Streptomyces hawaiiensis: one gene and its partner. Each later gene encodes a partner of the first gene's protein in a complex. Links are inferred from orthologs where the notes say so. Each region holds a gene or a part of one and is shown on either strand. Other genes may lie near its edges.

Evidence for each region. The genes of interacting proteins can lie anywhere in the genome.
Region 2: the proteins of trxA (region 1) and CEB94_RS01045 are in contact, whole or in part, in an NMR structure (PDB 2IPA), measured with the Bacillus subtilis proteins. The link is inferred for Streptomyces hawaiiensis from one-to-one orthologs.

Annotation. Positions count from the first base shown.
Region 1 is NZ_CP021978.1:4,394,234-4,400,054, reverse strand. Bases 3,017-5,821 are described here. They hold trxA (thioredoxin), read right to left. Parts: upstream 4,683-5,821; coding sequence 4,350-4,682; downstream 3,017-4,349. Other genes in these bases: trxB (thioredoxin-disulfide reductase), read right to left, coding at 4,731-5,699; CEB94_RS20235 (GNAT family N-acetyltransferase), read left to right, coding at 3,649-4,266; CEB94_RS20240 (ParB/RepB/Spo0J family partition protein), read left to right, coding at 3,017-3,321. Also shown: 16S rRNA (guanine(527)-N(7))-methyltransferase RsmG, read left to right, coding at 86-802; CEB94_RS20245 (ParA family protein), read left to right, coding at 1,148-2,224; more of CEB94_RS20240, read left to right, coding at 2,221-3,016. UniProt on the Bacillus subtilis protein: Participates in various redox reactions through the reversible oxidation of its active center dithiol to a disulfide and catalyzes dithiol-disulfide exchange reactions.
Region 2 is NZ_CP021978.1:213,667-218,343, reverse strand. Bases 1,551-4,533 are described here. They hold CEB94_RS01045 (arsenate reductase ArsC), read right to left. Parts: upstream 3,270-4,533; coding sequence 2,832-3,269; downstream 1,551-2,831. Other genes in these bases: arsB (ACR3 family arsenite efflux transporter), read left to right, coding at 3,676-4,533; CEB94_RS01040 (ArsR/SmtB family transcription factor), read left to right, coding at 3,371-3,679; CEB94_RS01050 (alpha/beta fold hydrolase), read right to left, coding at 1,551-2,107. Also shown: CEB94_RS01060 (hypothetical protein), read left to right, coding at 1-611; more of CEB94_RS01050, read right to left, coding at 1,349-1,550; more of arsB, read left to right, coding at 4,534-4,677. UniProt on the Bacillus subtilis protein: Catalyzes the reduction of arsenate [As(V)] to arsenite [As(III)]. In vitro, can dephosphorylate para-nitrophenyl phosphate (pNPP).

The sequences.
Region 1 (5,821 bases):
GGGCCGAACTTTGTCAGCCTGATAGTTCTGGTGGTTCTGGTGTCGGCGCCGGGTGCGCTGACACCGTACGGAAGGACGGTCCCCCGTGACGGAGGCAGCGGAGCTTCCCCCCGCGCCCGAGCAGGCGCGCGAGGTGTTCGGTGATCGCTTCGCGGATGCGGTGCGGTATGCCGAGCTGCTCGCTGAGGCGGGCGTGAAGCGCGGTCTCATCGGCCCACGCGAGGTACCTCGCCTCTGGGAGCGGCACCTGCTGAACTGCGCGGTGCTCTCGGAGGTCGTGCCCGACAGCGTGACGGTGTGCGATGTCGGCTCGGGCGCCGGACTCCCCGGCATTCCGCTGGCGCTGGTCCGCACCGACCTGAAGATCACGCTCCTGGAGCCGCTGCTGCGGCGCACCAATTTCCTCTCCGAGGTCGTGGAGCTGCTCGGCCTCGATCATGTGACCGTCGTGCGCGGCCGGGCCGAAGAGGTCATGGGGAAGATCCAGCCTGTCCACGTGGTGACGGCCCGAGCCGTCGCGCCGCTCGACCGGCTCGCCACCTGGGGCATCCCGCTGCTGCGGCCGTACGGCGAGATGCTCGCGCTCAAGGGGGACACCGCCGAGGAGGAACTGAAGAGCGCCTCGGCAGCACTCAGCAAGCTGGGCGCGGTGGAGACATCCATCCTGCATGTGGGTGAGGGCGTGGTGGACCCGATGTCCACCGTCGTACGGGTCGAGGTCGGGGAGAGTCCCGGAGGTGTGCGCTTCGCCGCGAAGCGCGCCAAGGCGGCTCGCACGAGCCGGACGCGCCGACGACGCTGACCTGATGCGTCCGGTCGATGCTGATCCGTCCTGACGGCACTGACCCGCCCTGATGGGGCTGATCCGCCCTGACGGCGCTGACCCGTTTGACGACGAGACGTACTCCACACAAGCTGCCAAACCTATGCATGCCGGAGTGTCGCGACAGTCTGGCCTCGGCTGCTGTGCATCGTGTTTCACGTGAAACGTCGCTCACTGCTGCACGGCATCATCAGTCGTGGCCGCGCTGCGGCCGAACCCCGCGACCGAAAGCCTCTTGGTTCACTCGATGAGGGACCTGAGGTATCCACAGAGGTGGATTTCTCCACAGAACGCCAGGCCTCACTGGTTCACGACCCCGAAGACATGGGAGGCTCTGTTCATTGCGAGCCTGAAGTCGAGGAGAGTGAATCCTTGCGGTCCGACGCCAACATCGCGGGACCGATGACCGATCCGGTCCCCGGTCCCCGTACCGAGTCGATGGGGGCGGATGTTTCACGTGAAACACCGCCTCCGATGGACGACACTCCCATCGGTCGTGCTGCCCAACTGGCGGTGGAGGCTCTGGGTCGTGCCGGCGAGGGCCTGCCACGGCCCGAGCAGACCCGAATCATGGTGGTCGCCAACCAGAAGGGCGGTGTGGGCAAGACGACGACGACCGTCAACCTTGCCGCATCGCTGGCGCTGCACGGTGGCCGCGTCCTGGTGGTCGACCTCGACCCACAGGGCAATGCGTCCACCGCGCTGGGCATCGACCATCACGCCGAAGTCCCGTCCATCTACGACGTGTTGGTGGACAGCAGGCCGCTCTCCGAGGTCGTCCAGCCGGTCCCCGACGTCGAGGGTCTCTTCTGCGCCCCCGCCACGATCGATCTCGCCGGTGCGGAGATCGAGCTGGTGTCCCTGGTGGCACGCGAGAGCAGGCTGCAGCGCGCGATCCAGGCGTATGAGCAGCCCTTGGACTACATCCTCATCGACTGCCCGCCCTCCTTGGGGCTCCTGACCGTCAATGCGCTCGTGGCGGGCCAGGAAGTTCTGATCCCCATCCAGTGCGAGTACTACGCGCTGGAAGGTCTCGGACAGCTGCTGCGCAACGTCGACCTGGTACGGGGGCACCTTAACCCTGCCCTGCATGTGTCGACCATCCTGCTCACCATGTACGACGGCCGGACGCGCCTCGCGTCCCAGGTCGCGGAAGAGGTGCGCACCCACTTCGGTGACGAGGTGCTGCGGACGAGCATCCCCCGCTCTGTCCGTATCTCGGAGGCGCCGAGTTATGGGCAGACGGTACTGACTTACGATCCTGGATCGAGTGGTGCCCTCTCCTACCTTGAGGCGGCACGAGAGATCGCGCTGAAGGGCGTCGGCATCAGCTATGACGCGACGCACGCCCATATCGGCGTACAGCAGAACGACCCGAGCATGGTGGAGGGCATCCAGTGAGCGAGCGACGAAGGGGGCTGGGCCGTGGTCTCGGCGCACTGATCCCTGCCGCGCCGACGGAGAAGTCGGTGGCTCAGGCTGCGGCAGGGAACGCCGCTTCCGCATCCCCCGCGGCAGTACCTGCGCTGCCGAACGATCGTGGGGTGGCCGCGGCGAAGCTAGCGACTCTGCCGACTGTTTCACGTGAAACAGAGGAACCGGCACAGCCGACTGCTCCCGCCATGCCTGCGGCGCCCGTCGGTGCGCACTTCGCCGAGATTCCCCTCGACTCCATCACACCGAACCCTCGCCAGCCGCGTGAGGTATTCGACGAGGACGCGCTGTCCGAGCTCATCACCTCCATCAAGGAAGTGGGACTCCTCCAGCCGGTCGTCGTACGGCAAGTGGGTCCCGCCCGCTACGAACTCATCATGGGTGAGCGCCGCTGGCGGGCCTGCCGTGAGGCAGGGCTGGAGGCGATCCCGGCGATCGTGCGGGCCACCGAGGACGAGAAGCTCCTCCTGGACGCTCTGCTGGAGAACCTGCACCGCGCCCAGCTGAACCCGCTGGAAGAGGCAGCCGCCTACGACCAGTTGCTGAGGGACTTCAACTGCACGCATGACCAGCTGGCGGACCGCATCGGCCGATCCCGCCCGCAGGTATCCAACACTCTGCGTCTGTTGAAGCTCTCGCCGGCCGTGCAGCGCCGGGTCGCCGCCGGGGTGCTTTCCGCCGGCCACGCACGGGCACTGCTCTCCGTCGATGATTCGGAGGAGCAGGACCGGCTGGCCCACCGCATCGTGGCAGAAGGCCTCTCGGTGCGAGCCGTCGAGGAGATCGTGACCCTGATGGGGTCGCGTCCCCAGAAGGCTCAGAAGCCCAAGGGTCCGCGTGCCGGTGCCCGGGTCTCTCCCGCGCTGTCCGACCTCGCCACGCGGCTCTCCGACCGCTTCGAGACGCGCGTGAAGGTCGACCTGGGACAGAAGAAGGGCAAGATCACCGTCGAGTTCGCCTCGATGGAGGATCTTGAGCGGATCCTCGGTTCATTCGCTCCGGGCGAGGGGCCGGTTCTTCAGAAGAGTCTCCTGGAGGGCGACTCCGAGGAGAACGAGTCCTGAGCCTCCGGCAAGGAGCCTCTGCTGTGCAGGAGACAGAGCGGGCCGTGTCCGGTGTGTACCGGAACGTGGCCCGCTCTTTCCTTTCTGGCGGTATCGATGGAATCGCATCGTGGATACGATGCGTTCGGGTACGGCGCAGCAACCACTCGGCAGCACCTCTGAGAGGGAGGCAGGGGCCATGCGAACCATGAGCCGCATCGGACTGGTGAGCGCCGGTTTGGGGCTGGGAGCGGTCGGTGGCTTCATCGGCAGTCTCCTCAAGGAACGGAGCGCTCTGACAGCCGCCCGCGACGCGGCGGCGGGCGAAGGAAGCGAGGATCAGCCTTCATGGGCCGCCGGCTCGTACCGCTCACCCTGGACAACCTCCAGGACCTACCCAAGCGTTGTCGCTCGTGTGTCTTCTGGGAACTCGACCCAGTCAGCGGTGAGGCCGCGGTAAAGGCGGGCACTTCGGCTCCGGAGAAGGAAGCCTGGATCTCAGCGGTTCTGCTGGACTGGGGATCTTGCGGGCGAGTCGTGTACGTAGACGACGTGCCGGTGGGTTTCGTGCTCTACGCCCCACCCGCGTATGTCCCCCGCTCCACGGCGTTTCCCACGAGCCCGGTCTCGCCTGACGCCGTGCAGCTGATCACCGCGTTCATCGTGCCGGGCTACCAGGGGCAGGGACTGGGCCGCGTGATGGTTCAGACGGTCGCCAAGGATCTGCTGCGGCGCGGGTTCAAGGCGATCGAGGCCTTCGGAGACGCGCGCTGGAAGGAACCCGCCTGTGTGCTGCCCGCCGACCATCTTCTGGCGGTCGGCTTCAAGACGGTCCGCCAGCACCCCACCCAGCCCCGGCTGAGGCTGGAACTGAGGTCGACGCTCTCCTGGAAGGAAGACGTCGAGATGGCGCTGGACCGGCTTCTGGGAGCTGTCCAGAAGGAGCCGGCTCTGCGACCTCTGTAGAGCAGTCAAGCGAATGGGCCAACCCCTCAGGGGGTTGGCCCATTCGTGTTTCACGTGAAACACGCACCGACGGTGCAGCCGATTCACTCGGCGATGAACTCCTCGAGGTCGCGAACGATCGCGGCCTTCGGCTTCGCGCCCACGATGGTCTTGGCGACCTCGCCACCCTGGTAGACGTTCAGGGTCGGGATGGACATGACGCCGTACTTGGCGGCCGTACCCGGGTTCTCGTCGATGTTCAGCTTGACGATCTCGATCTTGTCGCCGTACTCGGAGGCGATCGCCTCGAGGGACGGCGCGATCTGGCGGCACGGACCGCACCAGGCGGCCCAGAAGTCCACCAGAACAGGCTTGTCGCTCTTGAGGACGTCCTGCTCGAACGAATCGTCGGTCACATTCTTCAGGGTGCCGGCCACGGCGGGCTCCTTAACTGGTTGGTGCGCGGGGGGAGGGTAGGGAGGGGGTCAGACAGCGGTCTTCTCGGGCTCGGACTGCTCCTCGTCCGCCAGGGCGGCGAGGTAGCGCTCGGCGTCGAGAGCTGCGGAGCAGCCGGTCCCGGCCGCGGTGATCGCCTGACGGTAGGTGTGATCCACGACGTCACCGGCGGCGAAGACACCGGTGAGGTTCGTGCGCGTCGACGGCGCCTCCACCTTCAGGTAGCCCTCCTCGTCCAGGTCGAGCTGGCCCTTGAAGAGCTCGGTGCGCGGGTCGTGGCCGATGGCGATGAACAGTCCGGTCACCGGCAGGTCCGACAGCTCGCCGGTCTTGAGGTTGCGCAGCTTCAGGCCGGAGAGCTTCGGGTCGCCCTGAATCTCGGCGACCTCGCTGTCCCACACGAACGAGATCTTCGGGTCGGCGAACGCGCGCTCCTGCATGGCCTTGGAGGCACGCAGGGTGTCACGGCGGTGGACGACGATCACGGACTTGGCGAACCGCGAGAGGAAAGTGGCCTCCTCCATCGCGGTGTCGCCACCACCGATCACGGCGATGTCCTGGTCCTTGAAGAAGAACCCGTCACAGGTGGCGCACCAGGACACGCCACGGCCGGAGAGAGCGTCCTCGTTCGGCAGACCGAGCTTGCGGTGCTGCGAGCCTGTGGTGACGATGACGGCCTTGGCCCGGTGGACGGTGCCGGCCGTGTCTGTGACGGTCTTGATCTCACCACTCAGGTCGACGGCCACGATGTCGTCCGGGACGAGCTCTGCCCCGAAACGCTCTGCCTGGGCGCGCATGTTGTCCATGAGGTCCGGGCCCATAATGCCGTCCCGGAAACCCGGGAAGTTCTCGACGTCGGTGGTGTTCATGAGCGCACCGCCCGCAGTGACGGCGCCCTCGAACACCAGTGGCTTCAGCGACGCTCGCGCGGTATAGAGCGCCGCCGTGTAGCCGGCGGGCCCGGAGCCGATGATGATCACGTTACGGACGTCGCTCACGGCTTGATTCCTCGTCTCTGGACTGCGTCGTTCGACCGGGGTGGGAGCTGCTCGGAACTCTCACCCCACCCAACGGATCCTAAGGGGCGCGCATTCCCGCTGTGTCCGGGCACACGGAGATG
Region 2 (4,677 bases), 4.2 Mb from region 1 along the record:
GGCAGTCGGCGTACAGCATCTGCCTCTACCTCGACGAGCAGGCGGTGATGGACCTGTACGAACTCGGCAACTACCGGTCCGCGCTCGAGGAGGCCGTTGAGCTGCGGACGAAGGTCGACACGAGTGTCGGCTTCTGGAGCCGGGTGCTGACCTGGCTGTTCCGGTTCCGGCTGAAACGGGACGTCAGCCAGGAGACGTTCCGCAAGTTCGTGCGCAAGGACAAACCGATCAACGTGATCGGCGTGGTCATGGAGGCCTTCGACCGGGCCGACGCCATCGTCCACGCCGACCTGACCACCCTGACTGTCGTCCCGAACCGGAACCTCGCCGACAACCTGACTGACGGCCGTGCGGTGACGCTGAGTCGCATCGGCGAATTCGTGTCGGTCAAGGGTGTGTTCACGGGCGTGCCGGACGTCGTGGAGGGATTCGTCCTGCGGGCCGAGTACGGCGCCGAGCTGCCTCCGGTGTACATGCGCGTCGTGGCCGCCGGGAACGCTCGCCGCTCGATCCCGGCCGGCACTTTCACGGCCCGTTGCCTTGGCAAGATGACCGGCTGGCGCGAGGACACCCGCGAGGTGACGCTGGAGGCGATCGCGATCTTCTGGTGACCGCCGCCGCTCACCTTCGCCATCACCGCAGGACAGGCACCGCCTGCGGCGGGACCGCCGAGGCGGACGCCCGCCCGGCTTCGGCACCGAGGCATACAAGCAGCGGAACACCGTCGAACAAACGCTGCATCAACCGCCTCAAGCAGTGGCGCGGCCTGGCCACACGATGCGTCAAACTCACCATCGCCTACCAGACCGGCCTCCGTTTCGCCGCCATCTCAGCTCTGCCACACGCATCGCCGGAATCCGTTTGATGACCACGTCGTCGGACGACATCTGTCCCTCACTCTCTATCATCCTGAGCCTCGCCTCGACCTGCGCCACCCCACCGCAGCGGCCGCCGTGGCCGACTCCAGCTCGGCCCGGCGCAACCGCAGCATCCCGCGCGACTCACCCGCGTCCAGCTCGCCATCGAGGATGGCGCGTACCTGATCCAGCGTGAGGCCGAGCTTCTGGCGTCTCGCCCGCGACCGTGTGCCGAGTGATCCGGCAACTCGGCCCGCTGCTCGTGCTGGAGCCGGCCCGTGCATCCGTCGGCGCGACTGCCGGCAACGGAGCGACGGCCTCCTCCATCACGCCGTCCAGGCCGTCGCCCGCATGCACCACCTCGTCCACGCCGCATGACCACACCCGCCCGCACGCCGCTCCGACCTGCGTGATCACGGCCGAAGGACGCCTACCCGTTCCGCAGTTGCCAGTCCGTGGCGGACGTTCGCCCTCTGAGGTTGCAGAGCAAGCTAGCTGAAGAACTGATGGACGCGGGAGGTGAACCATTCGGGTTGTGCCAGGTGCGGATAGTGCGTGCGGGTCGGTGTCTGCTCGGCCACGGCACCGGGGATGCGGTCGGTGAGCCAGTCGGCGTAGTCACCACCGGGATCGGTTCCGTGCAAGGACAGGTACGGCACATCGGGCGGGAGGCTCGTGGTGCGTCGAGACCACGCTGCCAGCGTGTCGGCGTCCCAATCAAGCAACGGGGCCCAAAACCCGTTGAACACCTCCTGGTCGAGGGTGCGGCGGCGCTCGATGTCGGCCACCAGCGCAGGGTCCAGTTCGCCGTACAGTGGGGCGAACACCGTACGGACGAAGTCCGCGAAGCCCTCTCCCCGCACGGCGGCGGCTATCTCCGCAGGCAGTGGACCGACCCGCAGCGACTGGTCGACATTGACCACGCCGCGGGTCGGGTAACGGGCTGCGTAGGCAGTCGCGATCACCCCGCCGAGGGAGTGACCGACGATGAACGGGCATTGGTCCCCGGCCAGGTCCTTGCCCAGCGACTCGATCAGCTGGTGGATGTCCTCCACCGACTCGTCGATCCCGTACGGCCGGGTCCGAGGCGAGTCGCCGTGGCCACGCAGGTCGACGCTCAGCACGCGGAAGTGCTGCTGCAGGTGAACGGGGTTCCAGAAGCTCCGGTTTTCGGTGATGCCGTGAACGGCCACGAGCAGCGGTCCCGTGCCGTCGAGGTCGTGGGCCAGCTGATTATTGTGGGGTGCCATAGTCACTCTCGGTCACGATGCGGGGTCGGCGGATCGGTGCCGGTCCCGAAACAGCCTATCCTCGGCCTCGAACGACGTCTCGAACTGGGTTGGCTCGCCCGGGAGTTGGACTGACGCAGGGGCGCGATGCACATAGCCGGCCACGGGCGGCTGGCTCCCCAGGCGTCCTCGTCTTCCCACCACAGTTCCCCGGGTGCACTGTCACCACAGCACTGGGGCTACCTGGCCGAGCAGGTCCCCAAGCGCAGGGAGGGCGGGGCTGCAAAGCGGGAGGTCATGGACAACGTCTTCCGCGTGCCGGCCGAGGAGGGCATCATCGCCGAGGCCGACGGCAAGGTGACCCTGCAAGCGCGGGCTCCCCACCCTCCGCGTGGCTGTCGACAAGAGCCGGTCAGGAGAGCGCTTCGACGAGCTCCTCATCGGCACCAAGGATGCTCAGGCGGCATCGGACGCGGTCGGTGCCCGCGGGGGTAGGCGAGGACAGCCGGCAGCATCTCGGTGCCGCGCCTGGAGCGCGGCACTACACGGCCTGCGCCGACGGAGAGCAGCGCCCGGAACCCGTCCCACTTCGGCTCGCCCGCCCAGCCCGGCGGCAGATCGGGATTGGGCACGGGCGTGCTCAGCCAACGGCTCCGGCAGCGTCCACGTCACACCGGATCCCTTCCACACGGCATCCGATGCTGCCGGGCGCCATCGTCCGGCCGAAGGCTGCAAGTGGCTCAGGTTACGACCTGCCCTCGGTCGGCCGGCTGGCGGTGGTCCCCGGGGTGATCTCGTCGATCAGGCCCTCGACCAGGGTCTTGATCGCGTCGCGGATGGGCCGGACGGCTTCCACGCCCTGGCCTGCCGGGTCCTCCAGCTTCCAGTCCAGGTAGCGCTTGCCGGGGAAGACCGGGCAGGTGTCGCCGCAGCCCATCGTGATGCACACGTCGGACTCTTTCACGGCATCGACGGTGAGGATCTTCGGGGTCTCGGCGGAGATGTCGATGCCGACCTCGGCCATGGCGGTGACGGCGGCCGGGTTGACCTCGGTGCCCGGGTTGGAGCCGGCGGAGCGGACCTCGACGCGGTCCCCGGCCAGGTGGGTCAGCCAGGCGGCGGCCATCTGGGAGCGGCCGGCGTTGTGGACGCAGACGAACAGCACGGAGGGCTTGTCGGGCACGGGGGGTCTCTTCTCAACGGCGGGCAGACGGGCGGGTGTCAGCGAGCCATGGCATCAGCGCCTGATGGTGTCAGCCATCACTGATGTGACAGTATCAGCGCATGATGACGTCAGTCGACACTGACCTGATCCGGGTTCTGGCCGACCCGCTCAGGCTCCAGATCGTGACCCTGCTGGCCCGCGAGACGCTGTGCACCACGCACTTGGTGGAGGAGACCGGCGCCCGCCAGACCAACCTCTCCAACCACCTGAGAGTCCTGCGCGAGGCCGGCGTGGTGGAGACGGAGCCGTGCGGCCGGTACACCTACTACCGGCTCAAGCCCGACGTCATCGCCACCCTGGCCGGACAGTTCGCCGACCTGGCCGAGTCCGCCCGCGCCGCCGCCGCCAACAAGAGGGCCTGCCCGTGACCCGCACCGAAGCACCCGCGACCACCGAGGAATCGTCCGTCGTCGCGAAGCTGTCGGCGCTCGACCGCTTCCTGGCCGTGTGGATCCTTCTTGCCATGGCCCTCGGTCTCGGGCTCGGCCGCCTGATCCCCGGCCTGAACGACGCCCTCGCCAAGGTGGAGATCGGCGGCATCTCACTGCCGATCGCTGTCGGCCTGCTGATCATGATGTACCCGGTCCTGGCGAAGGTCCGTTACGACAGGCTCGACGCCGTCACCGGCGACAAGAAGCTCATGGTCTCGTCGCTGGTCATCAACTGGATCCTCGGCCCCGCCGTCATGTTCGCCCTGGCGTGGATCTTCCTGCCGGACCTGCCCGAGTACCGCACCGGATTGATCATCGTCGGGCTCGCCCGCTGCATCGCCATGGTCATCGTCTGGAACGACCTGGCCTGCGGCGACCGCGAGGCAGCGGCCGTCCTGGTCGCCCTCAACTCGGTCTTCCAGGTCGTCGCCTTCGGACTGCTGGGCTGGTTCTACCTGGGCCTGCTGCCCGGCTGGCTCGGCCTCGGCGACGGCGAGCACCTCGACATCTCCATGTGGAAGATCGCCCTGAATGTCGTCATCTTCCTCGGCCTCCCGCTGCTCGCCGGGTTCCTCACCCGCCGCATCGGCGAGAAGAAGCTGGGCCGCGACCGCTACGAGTCCAGCTTCCTGCCGAAGATCGGCCCCTGGGCACTGTACGGTCTGCTCTTCACGATCGTCATCCTGTTCGCCCTGCAGGGGAAGACAATCACCTCGCAGCCGCTGGACGTGGTCCGGATCGCGCTGCCGCTGCTGGTCTACTTCGCCGTGATGTGGTTCGGCACTTTCGCGCTGGGCAAGGCCATCGGCCTCGCTTACGACCGCACCGCGACCCTCGCCTTCACGGCGGCCGGCAACAACTTCGAGCTCGCCATCGCGGTCGCCATCGCCACCTTCGGCGTCACCTCCGGCCAGGCCTTGTCTGGAGTTGTCGGC